2 regions of the Ruminococcus bromii genome follow, and region 1 is predicted to be linked to the other one. Evidence: predicted binding sites of a transcription regulator. Region 1 holds the regulator's gene; the other holds the start of a gene.
What was found. The regulator HrcA, encoded in region 1, represses chaperone genes, less so after heat shock. The targets are predictions, from matches to a motif close to TGTTAGCACTCNNNNNNNNNGAGTGCTAACA.

Region 1 (3,420 bases):
GCTCGCCGCCTTCGATAACTGCTACGCATGAGTTTGTTGTACCTAAATCTATACCTATTGTCTTAGCCATGATAAATTCCTCCAATTGAATTTTTAATTGTTTTTGTTTGTGTGTTTTCTGCTGAATATTTATATATGAAATCAGTCACAGTTGGCAACCTGTACCATTGCGTGACGGATAATTTTGTCACCGATTTTGTAACCCGTCTGATAAACGGCTGCGATTGTGTCGGCACCGAGGTTTTCGTCTTCAATCTTTGAAACCGCATTGTGCAGATTCGGATCAAACGCGTCGCCTGCTTTGCCGTAGGACTCAATCTTTAACTTTTCAAAGCTCTTTGCAAGCTGATTTGAAATAAGCTCAATACCCTTGATGATGTCGGGATCGGCATCTTTCAGATTTGCAAGAGCAAGCGTTACACTGTCTGCAACGGGGAGAAGCTCGATACAAGCCTTTGAAGTTGCATCGTCATAGATTGAAAGCTTTTCGTTTGCCGTTCTTTTGCGGTAATTGTCGTACTCGGCGGCAAGTCGCATATACTTATCCTTCTGTGCCGAAAGCTCATCTTCAAGAGCCTTGATTTTGTCTGCATTTTCATCCTTTGCAGGCTCTTCGGTATTTTCAGCCCTAGTTTCTTCTGCGACTGTTTCTTCGGAAACCTTTTTTTCTTCGGTTTTCTCGGATTTTTTCTTAGTCATCTTTATCCTCCTTCAAGGATTTTTATTTATCATATTTCTATCAGCTCATCAATGAGAGTGCTAACGCTGTCGGACACACATTCAAGAATTGAAATTGCTCTTGCGTAGTCCGTTCTCACGGGTGCTATCACCGCAAGCACACCTGACGGATTGCCGTCAAGTCGGTATCGTGCGGAGATTACCGCACTCCCTGCAAGCTCTGTTCTGCTGTTTTCGCCGCCTATGCTGACGGAGGTGTCAAGCGGAAGATTTTCAAGCATTTCCGCAAGGTCGTGTCTGTTGTTCAGAAACTCCATAACATTTCGTGCGTTAAGAAAATTGACATCGGACATAAACAACGGCTTTGTCACACCGCTGAGATAAACGCTGACTTCCTTTGCCGTTTCACAGGCCTCCATAATTGCCACAAGCACTCCCGGGGTAAACATTGAAAGCTCACCGAGCCTTGCCGCCGCTGTTTGAATGAACGGTCGGTTGACCGATGAAAGCTTCATTCCCGAAAAGATTTCATTGAATGCTTTGTCAAACACGGTCAAAAGTTCGGGGTTCAAAAGGAAATCGCAACGAAACAGCTTTGTTTTTATGATTCCGTTTGAGGCAATCACAACAGCCATTGCCGTGTGCGAACCTGTCTGAACAAATCTTATTCTGTGGATTCTGCTTTCCTCGCCCGAAGGTGTTGTTGTTACCGCCGTGCAGCCTGTCAGCCTTGAAATAACGCCGCTCGCCTCTTTGAGAATACTCTCGGGGGAATCTGCACTTTTATAAAGCTCGGATTCAACATATTCCCGTCCGCCTTGGGTTACGGGGGTAATTTTCATCAGATTGTCGATGTAGTATCTGTAACCCTGCAGCGTTGGAATTCGTCCTGCCGAGGTGTGCGGCTGAACCAAGTAGCCTTTATTTGTAAGGTCTGCAAGGTCATTTCGCACCGTTGCCGATGAAACCTCAAGTCCCGTTTCGTTAATCAACGCTTTTGAACCAATCGGCTCGCCTGTGTTGATATAGCTTTCAATTACTGCCGATAATATTTTCTTTTTTCTTTCAGCCAGCTCCATACCGTTCACCTCATTTCGTGTCGGATTTTGCTGTTTTAGCACTCTCAACGGTTGAGTGCTAATTGCTATACTCATAATATAATACCAAAGTCAGTAAAAGTCAAGCGTTTTTGAAAAATTTTTTCGTTTTCAGAAAATCATCACATAACACGGTTTGACAATGCGCAGCCGATACTCTATAATCTACTTAGCAATAATATAAGGGTGAATTTTATGGGCGAATTTCTTCAAAATATGTATGTATGGCTTTGGGCAGCTCTTGCCGTTCTTATGGTTGTCATAGGAATCAAATACCGTCATGAACACCAAGGCTTGCTCGCTGTTTTGATGGCTTTGTTCTTTATCTTTATGACCGTGTGGTACGGTCTGCGAACCTTTGCAGGCTATCCGATGTTTGAGGGTACGCTGAATATAGTCTTCCGTTGCATCCTCGGCGGTTTTCTGATTGTGCTTGGATTGATATATTGGTTCACAAGAAAAAGAAAATAAGTAAACATTACACACAAAAGAATCGGGCGGCAGAAATAAAAATTCTGCCGCCCGATTCTTTTAAATGAATAACAAATTTGTTTTACCGTCAATCAGCCGAAAGCATTTATATATATCATATATAGCAGAAGGAACAGCCGTAAAATCGGCTCAGCCTAACACACAGCACACTGCGGCTGTACTTCACAGTCCGGCTTCACGAACAGCGTGCAAGATACTCGCCGATCAGGCAGTACAGCTTGCAGTCGCCGATTTCTATTGCTCTTTCGAGAGTGTCGGTAAAATGTGTGACTTCTTCGGGAATGTCGCAGTAGAGGTACTGCTCGTTCACGGCAAAATCTTCCGCCTCTCTCGACTGAACACACACTTCGTACATTCCGTTCGGGTGCTTATAGACCTCGTAACGAAACATTCTGTCATCTGTGTACATATCGTAAATCACATAGTCACGCATTTTATCACTTCCTCTCAAATGTATTATCTTGCAGATTGCAAACAGTATTTTGTTATTTCGTTTCTAAAAACTCCTGTACTCTTTCGAAAAGGAACGGCTGAATTGTAGGGTATGTCAAATTTTTTGGTATATCGTCAAAAAGATTAATCTTTTCAATTTCAAGCGGCGGCAGTTCTTCGAAACTGCGAATTTCCGCAAAATAGAGCATTCCGTAATCCGTGAACGAATAGATGCATACGGGACAGATCTCGAAATCCTTCGCCCCTGTTTCTTCCCAAAGTTCACGCTTTGCGGTTGCTTCAATATCTTCGCCGTCCTCACGATGACCGCCCGGAATTTCATATGTATCACGATTTTTGTGTTTGCAGAAAACCCATTTTCCGTTGTATCTCGCACAAATTACGGCGTATTTCAACGGCTTGTCTGTATTAAGGCTGTAAAATTTAACTTTCATAGCTAATCCTTTTAATCAAAATATCTTACAAGCGAGATCACCTTGCCGAGCAAAGCGACTTCGTCAACTATAATCGGTTCAAAATTATCGTTTTCAGGCTGAAGTCTGAAGTGACCGTTTTCCTTGTAAAAACGCTTTACGGTCGCCTCGTCACCGACAAGAGCAACAACGATTTCGCCGTTCTCCGCAACAGGTGTGCGGTGAACAATTAAAATATCGTCAGGGAAAATGCCTGCGTTAATCATACTTTCGCCCTGAACACGCAG
Region 2 (3,420 bases), 800 kb from region 1:
CTTCTGTTGCAGCACCAACCTTGATAACTGCTACGCCGCCTGCGAGCTTTGCAAGACGCTCCTGAAGCTTTTCACGGTCAAAGTCAGATGTTGTTGTTTCAATCTGCTGTCTGATCTGAGCAACTCTGCCCTTGATAGCTTCTTTATCGCCTGCACCGTCAACAATGATTGTGTTTTCCTTTTCAATCTTAACCTGACGGGCAGTACCGAGCTGGTCAACTGTTGTATCCTTGAGTTCAAGACCGAGGTCGGACGTGATTACAGTACCGCCTGTGAGAGTTGCAATATCCTGAAGCATTTCTTTTCTTCTGTCGCCAAAGCCCGGAGCCTTTACTGCAACACAAGTGAATGTGCCTCTGAGTTTGTTAAGTACGAGAGTTGTAAGAGCCTCGCCCTCAACATCTTCGGCAATGATAAGGAGCTTCTTGCCCATCTGAACAATCTGCTCAAGAAGCGGTAAAATTTCCTGTGTAGTTGAAATCTTCTTGTCTGTAATGAGGATAAGCGGATTGTCAAGCTCTGCAACCATCTTATCTGTATCAGTAACCATATAAGGAGCGATGTAACCTCTGTCGAACATCATACCCTCAACAACCTCACTGTATGTTTCGGCTGTCTTTGACTCCTCAACTGTGATAACACCGTCTGTTGTAACCTTTTCCATAGCCTCTGCAATGAGCTTACCGATAAATTCATCCTGTGATGAAACTGTGGCAACTCTTGCGATATCGTCTGTACCCGATACCTGCTTGCTGTTTTTCTTTACAGCCTCAACTGCAACATTTACAGCGTCTGCAATACCCTTTTTAAGTACCATTGGGTTAGCGCCTGCAGTTACATTCTTCATACCCTCTCTGATAAGAGCCTGAGCAAGAAGTGTAGCTGTTGTAGTGCCGTCGCCTGCGATATCGTTAGTCTTGATAGAAACTTCCTTTACAAGCTGAGCACCCATATTTTCAAAAGGATCTTCAAGCTCAATTTCCTTTGCAATTGTTACACCGTCATTTGTGATGAGCGGAGCACCGAACTTTTTGTCAAGAACAACATTTCTGCCCTTAGGACCGAGTGTGATTTTTACGGTATCTGCGAGCTGGTCGATACCTTTCATTAAAGCCTTTCTTGCCTCTTCGCCGTATGCGATTTGTTTAGCCATTGTAAATTACCTCCGTATATTTAACAGTTAATTATTCAAGAGTTGCGAGTATGTCTGACTGGTTCACGATTGTGTACTCTTCGCCGTCAATCTTTACCTGTGTGCCTGCATATTTGCTTGCGATTACCTTATCGCCAACGCTGACATACATTTTTACTTCCTTGCCGTCAACGACACCGCCGGGGCCAACAGCAACAACGGATGCGAACTGTGGCTTTTCCTGAGCAGCAGATGAAAGAATGATGCCGCTCTTTGTTTTCTCCTCAGCTTCTTCAACTTTTAAAACGACTCTGTCGAGTAATGGTTTGATTGTCATAAATACAGCCTCCTGTAAAAATTTATAAATTGCATTTCAATTGGTTAGCACTCTTGTTTCCTGAGTGCTAATTATATTTTATACCATTTTCAAAAAATGTCAAGAGAAATTTGACTATTTTTGACCTTTATTTTGTGACAGTTTTCTGAAAATTTTTATAATGTGATTTTTATCGGGCATATTACGATATTTAATAATAATTCTCGTTTTATCAAAAAAAATAAGACGAACCGAAAAAGTCCGTCTTAAAAGCTATGTTGTTTAGTTAATCAGTTTGATGATTGCGTATTTGTCTGTTCTTTGCCTTTGCTGACAATGAGAATTACAGTTGAACCGTATTCAAGAGTATCACCCTCAACATGTTCCTTATAGCGGATAACTCTGCCCTCGGCAACCTTGTCACTGTACTCATACTCTGCAGTTGCAAGAAGTCCCTGAGCGGCAATGTCCGACGCTACGGAATCAAGCTTTTCGCCCTCAACCTTTGGGAGAGTTCTCATCTGTGAACCCTTGCTTACGCAGATACTTACTACAACCGAATCTTCCTGCGTAATTTTTGAGCCTGCGGCAGGTGACTGCGACATAATCTTACCCTCTGCATAGTCATCACTGTATTCGTCGTTAAGCGTTCTGTAAATTGTGATATTACTGTTGCCTTCGGCACTCTTTACGGCATCTTCATATGTCATTCCCACATAGTTCGGAATTGTTGCACCTGTCCACTCGGTACTCTGAGTAGAGCTTACGCTTGCGTCGGTATTGTTAGCAAACATTCCGGCAAGAGGGTTCTGCATCAGCCAAAATACGCCTGCGATACCGAGAACAAGGACTGTTACAGCGGCAGCAATAATAATTATTGACGCGTGCGACATACCGTTAGAGGTTTTGCGCTTACGCTCGTTCTTTGAGAGATTCATACTTGCGGTTCTTGAGATTTCATCCTGAATTGCCTTTGCTGTATGGGCAACGGAAAGCTGAGAACGAAGCTCGTCAAAATCTGTGATACGGTTTTCTCTTTCAACCTGCAAGCCGTTTGCAAGAGCCGAAACAACATGCGGTGGGAGCCGCTTTACGGTTGTTGTGCTCATAAGAAGTCTGCTGTCCTTACGGCGCTCAACGGCACTCTTTGGCATATGACCTGTAAGCGCATAGAAAAGCGTTGCACAAAAGCCGTAAATATCGGTAATATCGTCAAGCGGAAAATTGTCATCGTACTGTTCGGGAGCAGCACTTCCCGAGAAAAGCTGTGATTTAAGAGGCGTACCTCTTTTGCGTTCATTTTCAGATGCAAATCCGGAAATCTTAACCTTACCCGTTGCCGTTATATACATATTTTTAGGCGCGATTGCATAGTGACCGACGCCTCTCTTATGAAGAGCTTCAAGAGCGGAAATTACAGGCATAAAAAGCGGTCGTGCAATATCCCACTCAAGATGACCGTTACTGCGTTCAACATACTCTTCAAAAGGAATGAGATCCTCGTTTTCCTCAACAACATAAACCGTGTTGTTCTCTTCAAAAATGTTGTGAACATTCATAAGAGCAGACAATTCACGAAGCTCGGAAAGAATTTTATAATAGTTGAGAAAATCATCTTTGAGCTTATTATAAACCAGACGATTTTCATAGTTAATTTTAACCTCTGCAGTTCCCTCGTCACGGGAAAAAAGTCCGATGGGAAGAAATTCACAGATGATTACGATGTCACCTGTCTGTTTGTCGTGGCTAATATAGCGCGTGCTTTCACCGTTGGTATCAATTCCTGCACCGACAATATAGCGGTTTTGAAGAATAGTTCCGTACGGTAAAAAAGGAGCCTGCTGTTTTTCTGTTGTATCAAATCCGCAGGACGGGCAAATCTTATTGTCACCTATTTCCTGCATGCATCCCATACACAATGACATATTATTACTCAACTCCAAATAAGTTTCAATTTCAAATTTTGTCTAAA

Region 2: a site for HrcA is predicted at 1,512-1,542, ahead of QDI94_RS03700 (co-chaperone GroES). Genes of this name have one in related genera too.

What each region holds. Positions count from the first base shown of each region.
Region 1 covers NZ_CAKMVP010000003.1:1,528,045-1,531,464, forward strand. Annotated here, with positions in the region: gene dnaK (molecular chaperone DnaK) at 1-70, opposite strand, end outside; gene QDI94_RS07640 (nucleotide exchange factor GrpE) at 142-699, opposite strand; gene hrcA (heat-inducible transcriptional repressor HrcA) at 729-1,832, opposite strand; gene QDI94_RS07650 (hypothetical protein) at 1,971-2,246, shown strand; gene QDI94_RS07655 (hypothetical protein) at 2,443-2,700, opposite strand; gene QDI94_RS07660 (NUDIX hydrolase) at 2,753-3,154, opposite strand; gene lexA (transcriptional repressor LexA) at 3,166-3,420, opposite strand, start outside.
Region 2 covers NZ_CAKMVP010000003.1:723,762-727,181, forward strand. Annotated here, with positions in the region: gene groL (chaperonin GroEL) at 1-1,153, opposite strand, end outside; gene QDI94_RS03700 (co-chaperone GroES) at 1,185-1,469, opposite strand; gene QDI94_RS03705 (PASTA domain-containing protein) at 1,739-3,352, opposite strand.